2 regions of the Alkalihalophilus pseudofirmus genome follow, and region 2 is predicted to be linked to the other one. Evidence: a T-box and tRNA genes for the amino acid it is inferred to sense, from the RefSeq annotation. Region 2 holds a T-box; the other holds one or more tRNA genes.
What was found. The T-box of region 2 lies ahead of ileS (isoleucine--tRNA ligase). A T-box ahead of a tRNA ligase gene usually reads a tRNA of that ligase, here a tRNA-Ile.
Positions count from the first base shown of each region.

Region 1: it has a tRNA-Ile gene. The T-box ahead of ileS (isoleucine--tRNA ligase) is inferred to sense a tRNA for this amino acid. The anticodon was not compared.

Region 1 is NZ_CP117835.1:1,168,379-1,180,608, reverse strand. Features, by position in the region: gene PQ478_RS06090 (1,4-alpha-glucan branching protein domain-containing protein) at 1-649, opposite strand, end outside; gene PQ478_RS06085 (DUF4912 domain-containing protein) at 661-1,398, opposite strand; gene PQ478_RS06080 (hypothetical protein) at 1,762-2,121, shown strand; gene PQ478_RS06075 (MltG/YceG/YrrL family protein) at 2,126-2,653, shown strand; gene PQ478_RS06070 (peptidoglycan D,D-transpeptidase FtsI family protein) at 2,698-4,764, opposite strand; RNA gene ssrS (6S RNA) at 4,862-5,042, opposite strand; gene PQ478_RS06060 (MFS transporter) at 5,133-6,428, opposite strand; gene PQ478_RS06055 (superoxide dismutase) at 6,825-7,433, opposite strand; gene PQ478_RS06050 (undecaprenyl-diphosphate phosphatase) at 7,703-8,515, shown strand; tRNA gene PQ478_RS06045 (tRNA-Ser) at 8,859-8,951, opposite strand; tRNA gene PQ478_RS06040 (tRNA-Ile) at 8,966-9,042, opposite strand; tRNA gene PQ478_RS06035 (tRNA-His) at 9,048-9,123, opposite strand; tRNA gene PQ478_RS06030 (tRNA-Met) at 9,150-9,223, opposite strand; tRNA gene PQ478_RS06025 (tRNA-Asn) at 9,228-9,302, opposite strand; gene PQ478_RS06020 (Na/Pi cotransporter family protein) at 9,575-11,200, opposite strand; gene PQ478_RS06015 (DUF1189 domain-containing protein) at 11,438-12,208, shown strand; gene PQ478_RS06010 (NfeD family protein) at 12,218-12,230, opposite strand, start outside.
Region 2 is NZ_CP117835.1:2,663,564-2,675,793, forward strand. Features, by position in the region: gene pyrC (dihydroorotase) at 1-546, opposite strand, end outside; gene PQ478_RS14230 (aspartate carbamoyltransferase catalytic subunit) at 590-1,477, opposite strand; gene PQ478_RS14235 (solute carrier family 23 protein) at 1,696-3,009, opposite strand; gene pyrR (bifunctional pyr operon transcriptional regulator/uracil phosphoribosyltransferase PyrR) at 3,202-3,768, opposite strand; gene PQ478_RS14245 (RluA family pseudouridine synthase) at 3,959-4,873, opposite strand; gene lspA (signal peptidase II) at 4,874-5,338, opposite strand; gene PQ478_RS14255 (TraR/DksA C4-type zinc finger protein) at 5,414-6,064, opposite strand; gene ileS (isoleucine--tRNA ligase) at 6,211-8,976, opposite strand; T-box leader at 9,081-9,335, opposite strand; gene PQ478_RS14265 (DivIVA domain-containing protein) at 9,406-9,900, opposite strand; gene PQ478_RS14270 (YlmH family RNA-binding protein) at 10,039-10,812, opposite strand; gene PQ478_RS14275 (YggT family protein) at 10,866-11,120, opposite strand; gene PQ478_RS14280 (cell division protein SepF) at 11,147-11,593, opposite strand; gene PQ478_RS14285 (YggS family pyridoxal phosphate-dependent enzyme) at 11,629-12,230, opposite strand, start outside.

The DNA.
Region 1 (12,230 bases), 1.5 Mb from region 2:
TTAAAATAGTATGTTCATCGACAAATGTGTAGCGAATTCCTTCTTCCATCAGCACCCGGTCAATCCCAGGGGCATATGCGCACTCAGGGAGCCAAAAGCCACGAGGATTAAAACCAAAATGACGGCTAAACGCCTGAACCCCTTCCCTTATTTGGGAACGAAGTGCAGCTTCCGTTTTTACATAAGGAAGAAAAGCATGGGTAGCAGCGGATGTCATTAATGTAATGAATCCTTTTTCATAGAAATGTTTGTATGCTTTCAACACATTTTTGTCCCATTTCAGAAAAGTTTCGCGAATCTTCTGATATCTCTTTTTATAAAATGGAATGATCGACTTAAAGGACGGGTTAAGCGATGAATGATCTTCTATATACGTTGCTTCTTTTCGTAGTAACTCCTCCGTTTTTAATAAATAGTGTACGTACCTATCTTGCATGAGAGGATCTGCGAGCATCTCCATAAGTGGTGGTGTAAAGGAAATTGTCAGCCCATCTTTTACTTCGGCGGACTCAATCGACCAAAGTAAGGGGATGTATGTTTCAGTCATCGCCTCAAATAACCATCTCTCTTCTAAACGATTTTCTTCCTCATGTCTTACGTATGGTAAATGGGCATGTAAAACAAATGAAAAGTAACCATTATTCAACACAACTCTCCTCCTTATTTTGTCGATTCATAATAGGAATACGTACTAAAATGCTCAAGCCACTCAGGATCCTGGGACTGCCCCGTTTGCCACTTATGAACAGCGTCTACATACTGTCCTTCCATGCCTTCTTTCACTCTAGGGGTATCTATTGGATTAGAGCGCAGAATACTGAAAAAAGTGCCTGCTTTTGTTTTAATCCCGAGATCAACAATAAACGTCCTATTTTCAGTCAGACCATGAAAATACCAGTTGTTTGTCATCTCCGGCAGATCATAATCGATAAAACGATGAGCATTATGACCATTAAAAAGTAAAGCTGTAACATCATAGAGTCTTATTGCCTTTTTTAATTCATGCCACGGGGCTCTAAATTGATGTTCAATCATACGCCTAGTCGACTCACGTGTTTCCCAATACACATACAAACTATTAGGAGTTCTAGGCATCAGCATGACTTCATCGCGTTCATAAGCAGCTGGTAATGGATGAACCGGCACATCTTTTATCACTTCAACAGGCTTTTCGGTTTCAATCTTTTTGCCTTCTTCCTCTTCGATTGCTTTTTCATCAATCTCTGGTATCAACGCTGCGTCATCCATCTGATTAGTATCCTCTGAACCTTCCTGTTGAAGTTCTTCTTGATATTTCTTGAAGCAATACTGTACTTTTCCTACCGTTGTTTCAAGCTCCTTTGCAATCTTGCGAAACGAGAAGCCTTTCTCTCTTAAAGCTAAAATATCTTTTATCACTAAAACACCTCCAATGATGTAGAAAAATAGTATGCATCACCCTTCATACGTTGCATATCTTGTTATATTAATCATACCGAGCGTGACATTACGGGACAAGCAGGGGTAATTTGTCTGATTTTGTCATGAGCCTGCCCCACCTATCGTATCGATCCACAAAAAAATTTTTCGCCTTATTTCGCTAGCTGACTTTGTCGATAATTTTTGTCGAGATTTGGGAGGTGAGCGCATAAACACTGAAATGTAAACGCTTCTTTCATAAATTGTCGATTAAGTAGGACGAAAACCACTTTTTCCTAAGAGCTACCTATGTGTATAATAGAGTAGAATGATAGATTAGTTTATAGAGGGAAGGGTTGTAAGATGATCGAGTGGACAATTATGATTCTCTTAGTAATCGCCATCCTCCTTTTTGTGTTATCTTTCTTTCGAAAAGACAAGGCAACAGAAGTGGAACGGCAGATGGAGAACTTTTCGATTACGCTCATGCAAGAGATTTACCAATTAAAGAAAAAGATCCGCATTCTTGAGGAAGAACTTCTAGTGAACGGACAAGATGTTCCTAAAGCACGTTCAACCTCCGCTCAAAAATTGCAGGCTGAAGTAGAATCATTACACGATAAAGGCTTCACGCTTGAAATCATTGCAGAAAAAACTGGTTTAACACCTCTTGAAGTAGAACGATTAGTAGCTTCGAGAGAAGAACCAGCAGTAAGGGGGTAATAATATGTCTCCTCATGCATTACGCGGCATGGCAGGTGGAATTGCTCTTTGTGCAGGTGTTATTTGGGTTACATATGCACTCTCACCAGAAGCAACTGCAGAGCCTGTCACAATCGTTGAACAAGAAGAGCTTGAAATCTCAGAAATGATGACAGCCTTACAAGAAGCAGGATATTATGTTTCAGCAGAAGCTCCTCCAGAGGAACCTGTTGTAGAGGAACCACAAACGGAAGAAATGGACTCTCCAACCGAAGAAGACTCAGCAGCGGAAGAAGAAGCATTGATTGACGAAAACTTGCCGGAATCGGTCACTGTAGAAACTGTCAATGTCTATTCTATGACTTTATCCATTACATCTGGGACTAGCTCTCATGATGTAGCTAATCAATTAGAACAAGCAAAAATTATTGACAGCGCCAGCGAATTTTTACGTTATTTGGAGCGCAATAACTTAGCTGAAAAAGTTCGCGCTGGTGATTTTGACGTCAACAGTGCAATGAGTTATCAAGACATTGCAAACCGCATTACATAAAAAAGCTTGCTACGAATAACGTAGCAAGCTTTTTTTACATTTTATTAATCTTCTACTTCTTCAAGAATCGGCACATCCGCTTTAGTCGGACCATTGCGTTCTTCTTTTAAATCAAAGTATTCATCAAGCATTTTCTTTCCAATCGATTGAGCAAAGTTTGCACTATTATCTCGCACGGTGTAAGGTACAATAATCGCAAAGGCGACTTCAGGATTATCATAAGGTGCATACCCCACAAGTACTTGGTTATTACCGCTGATCGAACGACGGTTTTGACCTTCTCCGACTCGTACAGAAACCTGCGCTGTTCCCGTTTTTCCTGCTGGGTTATACGAAGCACTTCTGAACATGCCTGCACCAGTACCTTGTGAACCATTCATTACTGCATAAAACCCTTGCTGAACACGATTTAAATCGGCATCCGATACATCAACACGATTTAAGATCTGCGGTTCAAATTTATGCAGGATCGCCCCTGGTTCATCCGGTGATAAGCTTGGCTCGCGGATTTCTGATACAAGACGTGGTTTCACACGGTATCCATCGTTTGCAATCGTTGCAACATATTGTACAAGCTGTAGCGGCGTATACGTATCATACTGGCCGATCATTAAATCGAGCAGGTTACCAGGGTTTCGATTCTGACCAGTTAATCCTCGGGAGCTTCCAGGCAAGTCAATGCCTGTATCAGCACCAAGACCAAACTGGCTGAAAATATAGCGTGTTTCATCATATGCTTCTGCTACTCTTTGTGTATCAAAGCTTCTGCTGCTGCCATAATTATAACCCATCATCCGCATCGCAATTTCAAACATATATACGTTTGATGAACGCTCTAATGCCTTAATGTCATTGACATACCCCATATTCACATAGGAACGCTTGAGCGGTGTTCCTGGCAAATCAATCGGTCGGTCATAAAGCGTTTGGCCGTGGCTGATAGCACCTGTTTGATAGCCGGCCAAGACCGAAGCACCTTTCACGGAAGACCCCATTTCAAATGCTTTCGTCACATTTCCAATTTGGTCATTCGGCTCACCGTTACTGTAGCCGGACATTGCTAAAATGTCGCCCGTTTTTGGGTCCATCATCACGGCATAGGCTGTCCGCTGACTGATGAATGATCCACCCTTGCTGTTAATCTCTTGTGAAATAATATCATCAAGCTTTTGCTGCATTTCCATATCAAGTGTCAACACTAGGTCATTGCCGCGCTGTCCCGGCTTTTCATTAACCGAGCGCTCAATTTCACCACCAGTTGACGTCGTAATACTTTCTACCACAGCCTTTTGACCGCGAAGAACATCTTCATATTCTAACTCTAAATAACTCGTCCCAACGATGTCAGAGCGGTCATAGCCTCGTGATAAATAATAGTCTAACTTCTCACGCGGAATAGATCCCGTTGAGCCAAAAATCGTTCTAAATGCCTCACCGAAAACGTAATTACGACGTGAGTCACGCAGAATATCTACCCCCGGAAGCTGATCGAGGTTTTCGCTGATAATATTTGCCTCTTCCTCGGTTATGCCTCGTTTTATACGTTGAGGTGTATTCGCATACCCTCGTGACATCTCACGAAAGATCGCCATCACTCTTTCGTCTTCCGCTGTTAATTCAGCTAAGTGTTCCTCCGTTAGACGATCAAGTTCTAATTGATATTCTTCTGTCGGACCCTCAAGCTCTGCTCTTTCTTCTTTTGTTACAAGCTCAAAACGCCTGTCACTGTTTATTAGCAGCCAAAAGTCTTTACGGTCACGCTCAGTAATCCGGCTTGTATCCACTTCAATTAATTTTTCAAGATCACGCGCCACCTCTAAGATCGCCTCAGATGAGGTCTGTCTTGAAGGGTTTGTATATGTAACGGATAATTCAAGCTGATTTTCTACAACCGGTGTACCGTAGCGATCTAACATAAGACCGCGAGGAGCATCAATTCTTGCTGTCGTGTTACTCGTACGATCTAATACTCTTTCAAAATCTTCACCTTGAACGATTTGAACCATACCTAACCGTAATATTAATGCTGAAAAAAGAATAAATACAGCAAAGAACAGCATATTCAGTCTTGCTGGCACATGTCCTTTTTTTCTTGGTTTATTTTTCCCCATCCGCAAGTCCCCTCATTAATCTATATAATAAAAACACAATTATCTGTATACATGACAATAGACACCTAAAGCAAGGTGTCTAAAATTCATTCTAAAGTATATACCCGCGAATGCCGTTGCTTCAGTTGTTTCATGAACCTACTCAAGTAGGTGGGTGTTCGCAGAACTAATTTCAGCGTCCAGCATAAACTGGCTTGCTGGCATTAGCTCGATGTAGAACTCCCTTTTAAAACGCAAGGTTCGAAACAAGAAGAAGCTCACTAACACGGCAGGCAAAGCTGTTTAATTTGTAAATTTATTATAGCATATCCCTACTTATTGTCAAAGGAATTCACTGCCACTATAGAAGCTTTCACAAATTAGCAACATTATACACTCGTGCCTCCTGTACTTCCCCCGTCGCCGTTTTTCTGTCTTGCAAAACTGTAGCTTTCTCCCCCTCCAGGCTTTGAAAAGCGAACATGTCTTACAAAGAAATAAATGATAAAGTGACCGATTCCAAGAATAGCTAGTACAACAGGAATACTTTTCTCTTCAGGGAATAAAAGTATGGCACCTATAAACGTCAGCACAGATACAATACGGCCGCTATTTAAAAACACTTCCCTGACGACAATATACTCGATCCTCATTTCGGCAGCCTTCCACCCTTTACCGATTACATCATAAGTAAGCGAAATATATGGTACTAATAACATTGGGTACGCAATAGAAATGACGATTCCATACATGATTAATTTCGCAAAGGATAAATCAAAGACAATCAGGTAAATCGCAGCATAGAGAATGGATCCGCCAATTAAAATGGACTTCTTCCGAAAACTCGGCTTCATCAACCTGGTAACAGTATAATAGGCTATAAATTGAACAGCAGAAGCAACAAGCCCATACGTACCGATTGCCAACTCACTGCCTGTTGCAATGTATACCCAAACAACAATGACAAAGATAAAAGTCCCTTCTCTAAGCCCTTGAAAAAAGTGAGCATGGAGGATATGACGCCAATTTGCATTATTTTTTCGTTCCGCTAGAATTTGTCTAAAAAAGAATTTGCCCTCTGCAGCTCTTCTCTTTAAAAGAAAACTCATTAATACAGCTACTACAAAAAGAGTTAGTGATATTCCAAATATGACGGAATACCCTGTAAACTGCTCCATCCTTGTAATAATATATCCTGAAACAATCGGTCCAATCATGCCTGCAAAGGACGTAAGCAAGCCTAAAAATCCATTAAAGAAATCACGCGTTTCCGGTTCAGTGATCTCAAATGTGAGTACATTAAAGGCAAGCCAGTAAAATCCAAACCCTATACCGAGCAGCGCACCTAATATCACTAAATAATGATTCGCAACATCACCTAATAAAAGCACTGTCGTATAAAATCCAGCTAGGAAAATGACCCCTAACCTAAGCACAATCACACGGTCAATTTTCTTCGCCCACCTTCCGGCTAATATAAATGTTAATGGCTGAAAGATAACAGCCGTTAAATTATATAAGGCTAAATCAATAAACTCCCCTGACTGCTTCCACAAATAAACGTTAACAAACGTATTAGAAAGCGCAATACTTAGGGCATATAACCCCCCAATCGTTAGGAGAAGCACTAAATCTCTCGTTACCTCTACATCTCCAAGCAATTTTTGAATAACAGACTTCTTCACCGACTCCACCACCCTTACTCAGTAGTGTGTCTTAACAAAAACCCGTTATACAAAATAAAAGCGGAAAGGGGCGTTTTGCGGCGTCAAGCTTTTCAGGCAGAAACTGGCTTGGCCGCCATTGCCAAACAGTTTTTGAATGAAAAGACCTCGAGCCGCTGCCCATTGAAGCTGGATAAATAAAAGCGGAAAGGGCTTGTTTATGAGCGACAAGTCCTGGACGGCCGGTAATAAGAGGTCGCTTTTTTTACCTCGTTTAACGGTAAGAAGGAACCTCGAGCGAATAGCCCTTGAAGCTGGACAAAATAATAGCGGAAAGGGATGTTTAGCTTTGCCAATAAAAAAAAAGCAAAGCCCGCTTGGACTTTGCTTTTCCTATTATCATTTAGCTTTTGCTTATTATTTAGCTTCTGCGTAACGTTTTGAAACCTCTTCCCAGTTAACTACATTCCAGAATGCGTTGATGTAGTCGGGACGACGGTTTTGGTAGTTTAAGTAGTAAGCATGCTCCCAAACATCTAATCCTAGGATTGGTGTTTTACCTTCCATAAGAGGCGTATCTTGGTTTGGAGTGCTTGTAACAGCAAGCTTTCCGCCATCAACAATTAGCCATGCCCAACCAGAACCGAAACGGTTAGCTCCTGCATCAGCAAATTTTTCTTTGAATGCTTCAAAGCTGCCAAATTCAGAATTAATTGCATCTGCTAATTCGCCAGTTGGTGCACCGCCACCATTCGGGCTAAGGATTTGCCAGAAGAATGTGTGGTTAGCATGTCCGCCACCATTGTTACGTACTGCACCACGAATGTTCTCAGGTACTGCATCAAGGTTACTTACAAGCTCTTCAATGCTTTTGCTTTGAAGATCATCATGTCCTTCAAGTGCTGCATTTAATTTAGTGATGTAAGTGTTGTGATGCTTCCCGTGGTGAATATTCATTGTTTGCTCATCAATATGAGGTTCTAGAGCGTTTGCTGCGTAAGGTAATTGTGGTAATTCGTAAGCCATTTCAAAATCTCCTCCTTATAATGAATACATGTGTAACTTGGGACGTCTTTTCCCAAAAGGCAAATGACTTAATCAACAGTTATGTTTCTTAAGTCTTTCCGCTTCTACATTACCAAAATCTTCTCTTTGTTGCAACGATAATGCACTATTCTTTCGATTTCGCACACCTTTATACATTTCCCACTACCTAACCCCTTTAAACAAGATGGATCATAAATTCATTTCTTGTCCCATAAGAATGTAATAACTTAGCTTTAAAGGAGGATCTAATGTCGTGGATTGAAGCTTTATTCATAGGGTTTATACAAGGAATTTCAGAATTTCTTCCCATCTCAAGCAGTGCTCATCTCCTCATTTTTGAAAAACTGCTTAAGATAAATATGAGTGATAGCCCCTTAACATTTGAAGTGTTTCTGCATTTAGCATCTTTGCTTGCCGTTTTATTGTATTTTAGAAAAGATGTGTTGAAGCTTTTACAGGGTTCTTATCAATATCTTTTTAAGAAAGACCAACGAAGCGAAGGCGATTTCAGATTTACTGCTTTAATGGCCGCCTCTACTCTTATTACAATGATTGTCGGTAAGCTGATGGAAGGTTGGTTTGGAGACTCCATCACCAATACAGCGACGATCGGCGCTGCTCTGATTATCACCGGGATCTTTTTAATCTTAATTGAACATGGTGTAAATGAGGGATTGAGGGGACCAAAGGAAATAACATGGGGGCATGCGGTATTAATCGGGCTCGGGCAGGCATTAGCAGTCATACCAGGCATATCACGTGCGGGAAGTACTCTCGTTGTGGCCCTGTGGTGCGGTTTGAACAAAGAGACAGCTCTTCGCTACTCCTTTTTACTCTCCATTCCGATTATATCTGGAATCACCCTTTTAAAACTTCCTGAGATTATCGGGCAATTTACAGACGGTGTGGGCCTTGAATTATGGCTAGCCTTTATTTCTTCCTTTTTGTTTGCCATAATTAGTATTAAGTGGTTGATTGCCATGGTTCAAAAAGCAAAATTAAGTTATTTCGCCGTGTACTGTATTTCACTTGGTCTTATCACTTGGATATTCTTAACCTAAACATTAAGAAATCGTCATAATTCAGAGCCGCACGTGAATAAAGCGGGCATGGTTATGTCACCCAGCGGCCGGAAATTTAATTGTATGTTTTCAATCAGTTTATGCGCTAATTAGAGAAGTGATTGCGCGGGTGGATCACAGAATTGAATCGATTGATCGCTTAATTGCGTCACTCTGCTTTTATTGCGGCGGTTCAAACTCCAATTGCGTCACTCTTACACCAAATTGTATCGTTTCAGAGCTGAATCGCTTCCATTTGCCCTCGCCTAATATAGTTATTCAACACAAAAGAGCTGCCCGAGGGGGCAGCTCTTTTTCTATGTAAATCAATTATCATTATGTATGGCGGAGGAAGAGGGATTCGAACCCCCGCGCGGTTTAACCCGCCTGTCGGTTTTCAAGACCGATCCCTTCAGCCGGACTTGGGTATTCCTCCGCAATATAAAACTATGGTGGACCCTGTAGGACTCGAACCTACGACCGATCGGTTATGAGCCGACTGCTCTAACCAACTGAGCTAAGGGTCCTCGTATGGGGCGACTGATGGGAATCGAACCCACGAATGCCGGAACCACAATCCGGTGCGTTAACCACTTCGCCACAATCGCCATTTGTTTATGATAAGTAATAAGGATAGCGGCGGAGGGGATCGAACCCCCGACCTCACGGGTATGAACCGTACGCTCTAGCCAGCTGAGCTACACCGCCATAATGGCTCCACAGGTAGGACTCGAACCTACGACCGATCGGTTAACAGCCGATTGCTCTACCACTGAGCTACTGTGGAATATGTTATGTATCATCCGTCTTTTGTTGAAGACAAGAATTATAATACCAACCAACGGAGATAAAGTCAATATGTTTTTTTATTTTTGTACGCTTATATTTCAAAGAGGTACAACACTTATTAGACGCTTGTTCATTATAGCATAACTCACCTTTAAAAAGTTCCAGTTCCACTCACATTCCATTAATGAATTGGCTGCTTTAAATCAATCCTGTTAACCAATTCCTATCACACAAAAAAAAGAAGCTGCCCCGCTAGGACAGCTCCAAATGTTAGCGAACTTCTCCAATCACTGCTTCAGCAATATTCACTGAGTGGTCACCAATACGTTCTAAGTTACTAACAATATCTACAAACACAATGCCTGCTGCGCCTGAACATCTTCCTTCATTGACGCGGGCAATATGCTGTTTACGGAGTTTGCGCTCCATCTTATCAATAAGATCTTCCTTCTCAAGAACAGAACGGGCTTGATCAGTATCTCCGTTATCTAGGGAGGAGATAGCTTCTTGCAAAGTAGAGATCGTCAAATCAAACATCTCACGTAAGTCACTAATCGCTGTATCTGACATGACTACTTTATGAGTCTTTTGATAATCCTTTAGCTCTACAATATTTTCTATGTGATCACCAATACGTTCAATATCACGGACAGTATCCATAAGCATGGAATGCATCTTAGAATCTTGATCAGATAACGAACGTGATGAAATTTGAATAAGGTATTCTGTGATTTTACGGTCTAAGTTATTGATCGCACTTTCAAACTGTGTCGCCATTTCGGCATGACGTTTCTGTCCATTCTCTAAGTATTGACTTACTTCAATAAGTCCTTTCTCAGAGAAATCGGCCATTCGAATAACCTCTTGCTTGGCTTGTCCTAATGCAATAGCAGGTGATCTTCCGATAAAGCGAGGATCTAAGTGCTTCGCTTTATATTCAATGTTGTACTCATCACCAGGCACAAGCTTTGTCACAATAACAGCCAACAAGGCTACAAACGGAAGCTGAATCAGCGTGTTTGATACGTTGAATATCCCATGTGCAAAAGCAATTGTCATCGGACGGTTCAACCCTAGTTCTACCGCTAAGAAACTTACTAAGTTGTAGAACAGCGGAAATACAATTAAAACAATAACTGTACCGATCAAATTAAAAATTACATGTGTTAATGCTGCACGTTTTGCCGCAACAGATGCGCCAATCGCAGCTAAAATAGCTGTAATCGTTGTCCCGATATTATCTCCAAACAATACCGGAAGCACAGCATCTAAGGTCATCGCCCCTTGATCGTATAGCTGCTGCAAGAGTCCAATTGATGCGCTGGAACTTTGTACGGCAACTGTAAAAATAGTACCGATCAACACACCAAGCAGCGGATTATCTGCCATTTGAACCGTTAAATCAGCAAATGCTTGCAGTTCTCGCAATGGCTTTAACCCTTCTCCCATAAGGTCTAACCCGTAGAATAATGCACCAAATCCAAAGATAACTTGGCCGTAATTATTCACTTTCTTCTGTTTAATAAAGAAGATCAAGGCCGCCCCTACAGCAATGATTGGCAGTGAGTAGGCTGAGATTTTAATACCGATAATGAACGCTGTTACCGTCGTTCCAATATTAGCACCCATTATTACACCGATCGCTTGCTTCAATGTCATAAAACCAGCATTAACAAGCCCAATCGTTAAAACCGTTGTACCGGTACTTGTTTGAAGCAATACAGTAACAAATATCCCGGCAAAAACCCCCATAACAGGGTTCGTCGTAAACTTGTCCAATAAGTCACGCAGTCTCTCCCCTGCTACTTTTTGAAGGCCGTCCCCCATGAATTTGATCCCAAAAAGGAATATTCCGAGACCTCCAAAAAACATGAACAAAAGTGTCTGTAAATCCACTTAATCTCATCCCCTCATTTTAGAAAGTCATTCCTATTTAATTTTTCGACTTTCGACAAACCTCAACAATGACACCCCATCTATTATTAAGCATTTATAAACATTTTGTAAATATGATTTTTTAAAAAATTTTAAAGCATCTTGAACATTCGCCAAATAATGCTTGTTCACGTATTTGAAACTTGTTGATTTTAACGGCTTCAGATAGAATATGTGTTGATATGAGAGGAGAATAAAATGAACGCTTTCCAATTTTTCTATAAAAGCCTATTTGATAAAAAAGTAATAGCATACAGCCGGTTTCAGCCTATCACAAAAGCACTGCTGCATGTTTTGATGGTTGTGTTTATTGCATGTATACCTTTTATTGTCTCTTTAATAATGACGTATGTATCCAGCATAAACCAGCTAGAAGAGAGCCTTGAAAACGACATGCCAGCCTTTTCACTAAGGGACGGCGAGCTGCAAGCAGAGGTGGATGAACCCTATGTAAATGAATCCCTGTCTGAAGGTGTCTTTGTCCTTGACCCAAATAATCAATTAACTACCCAAGACCTTGAACAGCTTGGCGAAGGAATTATTTTTCAACAGAATGAAGCGCTCCTATTCAGATATGGTTCAACACATTCTGTTAATTATTCTTTAATAGGGCTCCAAGAGGTCAGTGACACAGAGCTTAACGAGCGGCTAACTGATATTAAAGGATTCCTCCCGTTATTGCTCGCTATCATATCATTGCTTATGTACAGCGGCGTATTAGGACTTGCTTTTCTCGGGATAACAATCTTGGCCTTTGTTGCTTTATTATTTAGAGGTACCAGAAAAAACATTCAGTATCGTCATATGTGGTTAATTACAGCTTATGCGATGACCCTTCCTGTGATCTTATTTGCTTGGGCAGACGTTTTTATAGGAGGCATCCCTGGATACTTCTTAGTTTTGGCTGTACTTTGTATGATTGTCTATGCGCTAAGCGCTATTCCAAAACCAAAACAAAAAACCAAGTGATGAGCCTGATCAGGCCTCATCG
Region 2 (12,230 bases):
AAGTGTATTTTCTTCACAGTGAGCAACAATCGCCATATCAAGTGCTGCTGCCTTTCTCATCGCTTCTAGCATCATACTAGCTGACTGAATTCCAACACCATCATCAGTGAATGCAAATGCACCTGACTCTTTTAGCTCTTCGAAATTGGTTAATTCACGGCCAAGCAATCGTGTCGTAATCGCTGCATAAGGCAGTACATTTACACTTGCTGTCTCTTTAATGCGATCATTCATCCAGTTAAGTTGTTCCTTTGTGTCAGGTGTAGGTCTTGTATTAGGCATTGCACAAATGGTCGTGAATCCACCTCTTGCTGCCGCTTTAGTTCCCGTCTCGATCGTTTCTTTCTTTTCACCGCCGGGCTCACGGAGATGTACATGCACATCAACAAATCCTGGAGTGATTAACTTTCCTGCCACATCGATGATCTGTTGCTCTGCATCGTTTGGGATGGTGCTCACTAGTTTTCCATTTTCAAAAGAAACATCTGCTCTTACTAATTCACCAGATTCTGATAAGATGAAGCCATTTTTTAATGTTGTAATCATCATTCATTCCCCCATTTATTGATTTTGTTTTATTGATTTGGTCTTATTGAATTTGTTCTAATGCACGCTTTAGGACTGCCATACGAACATAGACCCCATTTTGCATTTGTTTAAAAATTCTAGACCGTCTTGATTCTACTAACTCACTTGCAATTTCTACCCCTCTATTTACAGGTGCCGGATGCATAATAATGGCATGTTTTTGCATTCTTGCTTCTCTTTCAACTGTTAATCCAAAGCGGCTATGATAAAGCTCATTGGTAAGTTCATTATTTTGTTGATGGCGTTCATTTTGGATTCGAAGCAGCATCATGACATCAGACTTCTCAGCTGCTGTGTCCATTGAAATATAACGATAGTGGCTGCCGAAACCTTCCATCCATTCTTTTGGTCCAGAGATCATCACATTTGCACCTAATCTAGTTAAGATTTCTGCATTAGAACGTGCGACGCGGCTATGCCTGAGATCACCGCAGATTACGACCCTGAGACCTTGAAATGTTCCAAATTCTTGTTTAATCGTAAGAAGGTCCAACAGTGATTGTGTAGGGTGCTGGCCGCAACCATCCCCTGCATTTATGACTGGAATTTCGAGCTTACTTTTGATTTCTTCGTAATACTCATTTTGCGGATGTCTGATGACTAGAACGTTCGCACCGATTGACTCAAGTGTTTTAGCTGTATCATACAGAGTTTCTCCTTTTTGTACGCTTGATGTTTCTCCGTCAAAAGAGAGAATTTCTAGTCCAAGCTTTCGTTCAGCAACTTCAAAACTCATTTTTGTACGGGTGCTCGGCTCAAAAAATAAGTTGGCAACAAACAGTTGATTTAAAGGTCTCCAGCTCATTCCCTTGGAGAATGCTTCAGCCTCAGCTAAAATCCAGTCAATCTCTTGAAGAGTCAAATCCGTCATTGTATGAAGTCCTCTCACACTTACCTTCTCTAAGCTCATCTGCATCGCTAAATGCCTCCTTATTTACATCCATTTTTATACAAAAAACCCTGAGAGAAGACTCTCAGGGTATAGGGAAGCAGGGAGGTCTGTTGGGGCCTCTCCTTCTTGCACTATTCCTTTGAAGTCTCTCTGTACTTCTTTAAAGGTGTAGCAACATATTAAGCAGCTAGTTTTTTTATTAAGCAACTTGTTTTTTAAGCTGCCTGTTTTTCATCTTCAGCAAATGGATCTTTTTTGCTGTAGCTTTCTTCTTTATTCGGAAGCACCAGGTGAAGAAGCATTCCGATAATAGTTGCAAGCGCCATGCCTGCTAGTTGAATTTCATCAGTTACTTGAATGAATGCTCCGCCGATTCCAATGACTAGAATCACTGATGAGATAATTAAGTTTCGTTTACTGCCAAGGTTAATATTGTTATCGATTAACATTCTAAGACCTGATGATGCGATCACACCGAACAAGAGGATCGATACACCACCCATAACAGCAGTCGGAATCGTAGAGATAAGTGCTGAAATTTTTCCGATGAAGGCAAACCCGATTGCTAGTGTTGCTGCTCCGCCGATAACAAACACACTAAACACTCTTGTAATCGCTAATACGCCGATGTTTTCACCATACGTCGTATTTGGCGGCCCCCCGATGAAGGAAGCAATCATTGTTGCCACTCCGTCTCCAAGAATGGATCGGTGCAGGCCTGGTTTCTTAATAAAATTCTTGCCAACGACTTTACTCAATACCATTTGATCACCGATATGTTCAGCGATTGTGACAACCGCAATCGGCATCATAATGAAGGCGATCGCCCATGACCATTGCGGTGTGTAGCTCACAAATGGGATCAGCATTTCTGGTGCAGCAATCCAAGCTGCCTCTCTAACGGGAGTAAAATCAACCAACCCTTGAGTATAAGCGAATAAGTACCCGCCGATAATTCCAAACATGATTGGTACAAGACCTAAAAATCCTTTAAAGAACATTGAAACGATAATGGTAATTAACAGTGTTACTAGTGCTGTTGTAAAGTGGGTTGTGCTGTAAACTTGTTCATCAAGACCTGGTATATACATCGCCATATCAATTGCGACACCTGCTAACCCTAGACCGATTACGATAATAACAGGACCTACTACAATCGGTGGCAGGAGTTTCATAATCCAGCCTACTCCGCTCGTTTTGATTAATAAAGCAACTGCTCCGTAAACAAGACCTGCTAAGAAACTTCCAAGCATTGCTCCTTCTGGTCCGCCTAGCGATGTGGCAGCAAGGATTGGTGCAATGAAGGCGAAGGATGACCCTAGATAAGCTGGCACCTGTCCTTTTGTGATCAGCAAGTAAGCTAAAGTTCCGAGACCGCTTGATAATAGGGCAACGGATGGAGATAAGCCGACTAAAAATGGGACAAGAATGGTTGCTCCAAACATGGCACATAAATGTTGAAGACTTAATACGAACCATTTGTCAAAACGGGGTATGTCTCTAATTCCGATTTCTGTTTGTTGTTTCATGATGATTCCTCCTCGTTTTTCCAAACAAAAAACCTCTTTGCGTATGACAAAGAGGTTTCACCTAACAAAGTTGACTTAAGCCGTCAGACTCCATGTAAGGATTTACCCTCTTGTCAGCCTCGCAGGACTGGGTTAAAGAGGTATACGTATGAGGTTTTTTGCTGTGTACATTTTATTTTTATGTTCGTTCGTTTATTCTGTTCGTTGTTCGATTGTAACCTCATCCATTGCATCCACTTCACTGAGCTTAGCAACGATTTTTTCACTTTTAGATGTCGGTACATTCTTTCCTACATAATCAGGGCGGATCGGCAGCTCGCGATGTCCCCGGTCAATGAGAACCGCTAGTTGAATCTGCTCTGGCCTGCCTAAATCAATTAATGCATCGAGTGCAGCTCTAACTGTTCTTCCGGTATATAATACATCATCAATTAAGATCACTTTGCGGTCGGTAATATCAATTGGAATGTCCGTTCCCTGCAGGACCGGTTCATCCGTCTCTGACTTGTGCGACAAGTCATCTCTGTAGAGCGTGATATCGACCTCTCCTACTTCTACTTTCACACCTTCAATTTGCTCAATTCGCTCAGCAAGTCTCCTAGCTAAGTAGATCCCGCGTGTTTTTATACCCACTAAGACGCAGCGCTCTACTCCTTTGTTTCGCTCAATAATCTCATGAGCAATTCGTGTAGTTGCTCGCCTTACAGCTTGTTCATCTAAAATCACTCGACTCATTTTTCTCACCTTCTTATGATCCATTAACTACCGTGATGCCGGCATAAAAAAACCTCCAGCCAAGCAGGCTAGAGGTAAACGAACAGCTTTGTGATGTGTGATAAGCAGATACACTTATCCCCACAATCATTCCGTTTCCTTCTAAGCCTCACGGGACTTTATTAAAGGACTATTTGATTGACTTCATTATCGCAGAATAAAGCGCAAGTGTCAATTACTTCTTTCGTAAATAATGAAGTAAATGTTCCATATCTTCTGGGATAGGGGCAGAAAACTCTAACTCCTCCCCTGTTCTCGGATGGGTGAAACCTAACGTTGCCGCATGCAGAGCCTGCCCTTCAATCTCGAGCGTTTTCTTTTTTGGACCGTATTTAGGATCTCCAGCTAAAGGATATCCAATGTACTTCATGTGAACACGAATTTGGTGGGTGCGTCCTGTTTCTAATTCACACTGTACATACGTAAAGTCTTTAAAACATTCGAGTACAGTAAAGTGAGTCACTGCATCGCGGCTGTTATCTTCTGTTACCGTCATGCTTTGACGATCTTTTTTATCACGACCAATTGGCGCCTCAATCGTTCCATGTTGGTGCGGGATGACCCCATGCACAATCGCTTTGTAATGTCGTTTGGTTGTTTTTGCTTTTAACTGGCTCACTAATGATTCATGTGCATGATCATTTTTTGCTACCATCAGTAATCCTGACGTATCTTTATCAATTCTGTGTACAATTCCCGGCCTAATAACACCGTTGATTCCAGACAAATCTTTACAATGATGCAGCAAGGCATTTACCAGTGTACCCGTATAGTGGCCTGGAGCTGGGTGTACAACCATACCGCGCGGTTTATTCACCACAATGACATCTGCATCTTCATACACGACATCTAATGGAATGTCTTCTGCAATAACGTCTAACTCTTCAGGCTCAGGAATAGATAAAGTGACTTGGTCCTCTACTTGCATTTTATAATTAGATTTAGTGGCCTTTCCATTAACTTGGACTTGACCGTCTTTGATCCATTGTTGCACTTGAGATCTTGACCACTCACCATTTTGAGCAGTTAGAAATTTATCAATTCGTTCGTTTTTATTCTCTTCTAAAATTGTCCATTGAATTTCTTCCATTTAAGCTGTCTCCTTCTTCCTTCGCTCATCTTGAAACATTTTAATAAATAGTAGTCCGACTCCTATACAAAGAGCCGCATCTGCTACGTTAAAGATCGCGAAATTATAACCAAAAATAAATGTATCTACAAAGTCAACAACTTCTCCTCGAAAAACGCGGTCAATAAAGTTACCGACAGCCCCGCCTAAAATTAGTGCTAAGGAAGTAGCAAATAAAACATCACCTTTTGCTTCTTTTTCCATGTAATAAATAATTCCAATAATCACGATAGTCGTAATAATATAGAAAAACCACATTTGTCCTTGAAGAATACCAAAGGCAGCCCCTTGATTACGGTGAGATGTTATGTATAACACATTCTCAATCACTAAAATGGATTCACCAATCTCCATTGAGGTGTCAACAATCCATTTTGTTACTTGGTCAATCAAAATCACGATGAGGGCAATGATATAGTACATCAAACTCGTTCCTCCGCTCTTGTTCACTTGTTTCCATACTTATGCATTGTAGCACAAAAAAGGGGGGATGTCCTCCCCCTACAATTCATCCATATAGTGATCATAATGCACGTTGCGCTGGAACTGAACATTCTCATCTCCAGTATACCCTTCTATTCCTGTTGAGAGAAACCCTTCTAGCTCTTCAACATACCCTATTAATTCATCCCCATCATCCATTGAGGCATCTTCATAAATCATCGAATTCTCATTAAAGCGGGCTACTGATTGATATGCATCTTCTGCATCAAACTCTGTTTCTGTATCATCATCGTCATAGTTGTAGCGGCCAAAAGAATCCAGCACCTCTTCTTCAACAGGACGATCATCAGCAATATGCGCTCGTGCCTCTTCAACCGTTGTCGTTGCGGTTGGATTGGCCTCTAACCGCTCAATAGGAATATCTCTCCCTGTACGTGCACACACACCGTACGTCCCGTTCTCAATTTTATCAAGCGCTTGATTGACATCCGCTAGCTCTTTTTCAAGATGCGCATATATCGCTGTATCTTTCTCACGCTCATAAAGATCCGTCGCCGTATCAGCGGGATGATTATCATATTGTGATAATTCACCAGTTGAAGCTGATAATGCATGCTTTGATTCATGATGGTCATCTGAATTAATTCGTGCTTCTAATGACTTTTTCATTTCTTCTAGCTGTCTTTTCTGTTTACTCCAATTCCGCATAAAAATTCTCCCCTTTTGAGCTTTCAGCTTCCAGATAAGCTCTGTTATAGCTTAACCAAACTTAGTGAAAACAACGAAAAGAGAACTTAGCCAATTGATGTAAACAGAAGAAAATCACCACTTATTAAAAGTGGTGATTTGTAGTGTTAGTTATTGTAATGCGTCTCAACCGTCTCTGCACATGACTTACACAATCCAGGATGAGAATCATTTGTTCCAACTGTCGGTGTAACTACCCAGCAGCGCTCACATGTTTCACCTTCTGCTTTTTCAACAACGATACGAAGAGTATCAAAGCTCATAGCATCTTCAGGTGCTGCCTCAACGCCAGCTTTTACCCGAACCGCTGAGACGATAAATAATTTCTCTAAATTAGGTGTAGTGTTTAATAACTCTAATACATTCCCATCTGCATATAATGTAACAGCTGCTGTTAATGATTTACCAATTTTCTTATCATTTCTTGCTTGTTCTAATGCTTTAAGAACATCATCACGAACAGCCATGAAGTGCTGCCATTTGGCTTTCAATTGTTCCACATCACCAAATGATTCAGCCTCTGGCATATCTGTTAACTGAACACTTGCTTCACTTACAGCAGGGATCTCTTCCCATACTTCATCAGCAGTGTGAGATAGGATCGGTGATACTAGCTTCGTTAACGTAAGAACACTTTCGTACATAACCGTTTGAATTTTACGACGCTCAGCGTGATCTGCATGTTCAATATAAAGAGTATCTTTAGCCAGATCCATATAGAACGAACTTAATTCAATTGTGCAGAAATTATGGATCGTGTGATAAACAGTAGAGAATTGGTATTGATCATATGCATCTTTTACCTTTTCAATCACTTCATTTAATTTAACAAGCATAAATAAATGAACGCCATCAAGATCCTCGTTCTTTACACGATTCACAGCAGGATCAAAGTCATGTAAATTACCGAGCAAGAAACGGAAGGTGTTACGAATTTTACGATAAGACTCAGATACTTGCTTTAAAATCTTATCAGAAACACGTACATCAGACTGATAATCTACAGAAGCTACCCAAAGCCTTAAAATGTCGGCTCCCAATTGCTTCATAACATCGTTAGGAACGACAACATTACCTACCGACTTACTCATCTTGCGCCCTTCACCATCAAGAGCAAACCCGTGGCTTAGTACGCCTTTATATGGTGCTTTTCCAGTTACGGCAACACTAGTTGATAAAGAAGAGTTAAACCAGCCGCGATATTGGTCTGAACCTTCAAGGTATAGATCTGCCGGGCGAGCTAATTCTGCTCGTTCTTCAAGTACCGCTTGATGGGATGAACCTGAGTCAAACCATACATCCATAATATCCATTTCACGAGTAAATTCACCGTTTGGACTATGTTCTGAAATAAAGCCTTCAGGCAATAACTCTTTTGTATCCCATTCAAACCAAATATTTGACCCGTGTTCACGGAAAAGTGCTGATACATGATCGATCGTTTCATCCGTGATAATCGGTTCACCATTTTCCCCGTAAAATACCGGAATAGGCACACCCCATGCACGCTGTCTCGAAATACACCAATCCCCACGGTCACGAACCATGTTGTAAAGTCTTGTTTCTCCCCATGAAGGGATCCATTCTACATCGTTAATCGCTTGAAGAAGCTCATCTCGGAAATCAGCAATGGAAGCAAACCATTGAGCTGTAGCACGATAAATTACCGGCTTTTTTGTTCTCCAATCATGAGCATAAGAGTGTGTAATGAATGTTAATTTCATTAATGCGCCCACTTCATCGAGCTTTTCAGTAATCGGCTTATTCGCCTGATCATAAAACATTCCTTCAAATCCAGGAGCTTCCTCTGTCATATTCCCTTTATCATCAACCGGGCATAAAACATCCAGACCATACTTTTGTCCGACAAGATAATCTTCTTCCCCGTGTCCTGGTGCTGTATGAACACAACCTGTACCAGCATCTAGTGTTACATGGTCTCCACACATAACGAGTGAATCACGTCCGTAAAGCGGGTGGGTGGCCACAACATGCTCAAGCTCTTGACCTTTTACAGTTTTTTCAACTTCTACTTGCTCCCATTCAAATTCAGCTTGAAGCTTTTCAAGTAAGCCAGCTGCAACGACATATTTCTCGTCATTTACTTTGACTACGTTGTAATCAAGCTCAGGATGTACAGAAATTCCTAAGTTTGCTGGGATCGTCCAAGGAGTTGTTGTCCAAATAATGATTTTCTCATCACCAACTAAAACATTTTTGCCATCCTTAATATTAAAAGCCACATAAATAGAAGGCGAACGTTTGTCATGATACTCAATTTCAGCTTCAGCTAAAGCTGATTCAGAAGAAGGCGACCAATAAACAGGTTTTTTCCCTTTGTAGATATAGCCTTTTTTAGCCATATCACCGAATACTTTAATTTGCTGAGCTTCATATTCTTTATCCAGGGTTACATAAGGGTTCCACCAATCTCCTCTGACACCTAACCGCATAAATTGTTCACGCTGACGGCTGACTTGCTCACGTGCATACTCTTCACAAAGCTTACGAAAAGCAGCAACGGTCATTTCCTTGCGTTTTACTTTACCGTTTTTAGTTAAGGCTGTTTCAATTGGCAGACCATGTGTGTCCCAACCAGGTACATATGGAGCATGAAATCCATTCATTGATTTATAGCGAACAATGAAGTCTTTCAGTACTTTGTTTAAAGCATGACCCATGTGAATATCGCCATTGGCATAAGGAGGTCCATCATGCAGTACAAATAGAGGACGACCTTCTGTTCTTTTTTGCACGGCTTGGTAAATATCTTGCTCGTTCCATTTTTCTTGACGTTTCGGTTCATTGTTCGGTAAGTTCCCGCGCATCGGGAAATCCGTTTTTGGCATAAGTAACGTTTGTTTATAATCCATTCCTTATTTCCTCCTTGTTGTTTTCACCACTCGATTATTGTGAAACATTTATGTGAATCATTCCTAACGTATAGCACGAAAACAAAAAAAGTCCCCTCATCCCAAATAGGGACGAGAAGACTTACCCGTGGTACCACCCTAATGAAAAGAAATAGTGTAATGCATGAATACCGTGCAATAACGATTTCTCTCCACTTAGCATTCGTAACGTGAACGTGACGTCGCAGCCTACTAGATCAACTTCGTTCGGTGCAAAACTAAAGGGTGATTTTCTGTAAAGATCTATAGTTCAGGCTCGCACCACCCCTGAATCGCTTCTCTAAGATTCCTTACATACTATCCCTTATCATTGTCGTATGCTATATAAGTAATCATTATTATATGCTAAATGAGATGCGCTGTGCAAGGTGCACAGCGAAAATGAATGAATTAGGATTGTTCTTTTTCCAATTCATGTTCTTCTGGCTCGACAAACTCGTCCCAGTCATCTGTTTTTAACATCTCTAATTGCGCTTCAATTAACATTTTGAAACGCATTTTATAAACAGATGCCTGCTTTTTTAATTCTTCCATCTCAATCATGATTTTACGTGACTTTGATAAAGAATCATTAATAATACGATCAGCATTCTTCTCAGCTTCTTTAACGATTAACTGAGCTTCTTTTTGCGCATTGCGCCTTACCTCTTCTGCTGACTCTTGAGCAACTAGAATAGACTTGTTTAATGTTTCTTCAATGTTCTTAAAGTGCTCAAGCTTCTCATCTAAATCAGTTACTCGATCAAACAATTCTTTCTTCTCACGCAGCACAGCTTCATAGTCTTTAATGACTTGATCAAGAAATTCATTGACTTCATCTTCATCATACCCTCTGAAACCTCTGGTAAATTCCTTGTTGTGAATATCTAATGGTGTTAAAGGCACCTTTGCCACCCCCAATTTTAAACTTTTCTTGGAATTTCACTTTTTCATTACTCTGTAGTTTATTTTTCTTATATTCGACAAAAAAAGAGTAAAACCTTTTATTCCCACAAAGAAATAATTGGAAACATCATTATCTGACTATAATAATCTCGCGTAACGAATTCTAATTTTATCTTTTTTTGTCCGGCCTAATTGTTCTAGCACTTTACTGCGTCCGTGTCCACGAACAGATATGTAATCTCCTTCTTTAACTAAGAAGTCCACGTGATCTGTTACCCGCCAATTCACTTTTACGAAGCCTCTTTCAATATACGGCTTCACTTTTGCACGAGAAAGATTATAAATTTCTGAGAGGATGACATCAAGCCTCATTGAGGAAACGGTCATACCTTCCTCCGTCCATTTATCTTCAGGTGTTTTTAGTTGTTCAAGTGAAATAGGCACTAAGTCAATACTAGCCTTACCAATCTTCTCTACATTCATTTTCACGAAGTCAGCGATTTCACTTGCTACAACTAATTGAATATCATCCTGAGTAATCATGATATCCCCAAATTTTTCTCGTTTAAGCCCAATATTCATCAAAGAACCTAATACATCAGAATGGGTGAGCGTAATGAATTTGGCAGGGTAATTTATCGAGAAATAAGCTAAATTAAAATGAGATTGTTCAATTACTAAATAGGAAGGGCAAAGATAAGCTCTCTTTCTCTCAGAGTCATCTGCTCCTCCAAAAAATTGATACGACAGCTCGTCATCATTTCCAATAATTAATCGAACAATATCTTGCTCTCTTGGGTCAAGGAAATCGGTTCTGCGCTCTTGATGCATCACACTGACTTCCTCTTTCCACGATAATACTTGTTCAACAAAAGGCCTTTCTTCTTCCCTAAAATGCTGAAAAATCGACATGAACGAACTCCTTTAATCGAACTCCTTCAATTAAGCTGCCCGTATCCTTCACCTTAACTAAAAATGGCAAGAACTCCCGCGCTCGCTAAACGTAGAACAATAATCGCTACAATCGGCGATAAATCAATCATACCTAGCGGCGGAATAAAACGTCTGAATGGTTCCAAATATGGCTCGACAATGCTTCCTAAAAATTGCCCGAAAGAGGATTCACGGGCATTCGGGAACCAAGACATAAGAATATATCCAATAATTAAAAATGAGTATATATACATTGCGTTATAAAGCAATGCACCTATTGTTTGCACGAATACTTCACCACCTTTACCATACCTTAACGATCAAACTGATCTTGCATCATTTCTGTAATGGTTCCTGAAACATCTACATTATCAGGTGTACACAAGAAAATATTTTGACCTAGCTTTTGAATGTCTCCTCCAATAGCATACACTGTCCCACTCAAAAAATCGACTACCCGCTTTGCCTGGTCATGGGAGACGCGTTGTAAATTGATAATGACGGCTTTGCGGCTTTTAAGATGGTCGGCAATCTCCTGTGCCTCATCATATGTTCTAGGTTCCACTAAAATGACTTTAGCCCCTTTTTGCACGCTTTGTAGACTTACAACATTTGCTGCCTGCTGCTTATCACTGCTTTTTTTCCCTCTTTGGGGAGTGGGCTCTATTTCATCTTCTGAAGCTTCTTCGACAACCTCTTCATATTCCCTTACGTCATCTTCTAATTCAAAAAATCGCTTAAATTTCTTTTTCATCCCCATAAACCATCCCTCCTCTTAATAGTTGTCCTCTTTTATCAATTTCCTTCTTTTTTCTCATTGCCGACAAGTGATGTACCAATACGTATAAAGGTGGCTCCTTCTTCAATAGCTACTTGGTAGTCATTAGACATTCCCATTGACAGCTCTGTACACGGAGCATGAGAATAGTTTTTAGCCTGAATATCTAATTGAAGTTTCTTTAAGGCCTTAAAGATTGGTCTCGTCTCTTCGGGATCATTGACAAATGGCGCCATTGTCATTAAACCTATAATTTTCAAGGAAGGGTACGCTGCTAACTCTTGTATAAACTCATCTACTTCCTCTATATCAAGACCTGCTTTCGACTCTTCTTTTGAGACATTTACTTGAACAAAACATGCCAGTTCCCTATCTAAACGCTTGTCCAATTCTTTAGCAAGCGACACCCGATCAAGAGAGTGCAGATAAGAAATATGAGGGGCTACTTTTTTTACTTTTTTTGACTGGAGGGAGCCTATAAAATGCCAAGAAACCTGTTCTTGAATGTCTTCTTGTTTCATAGCTAATCCTTCCGCTCTATTTTCCCCTAAATGAACAACGCCTGCATCAATCGCCTCTTTTGCTCGCTCGTTGCTGACATATTTGGTCACTGCAACCA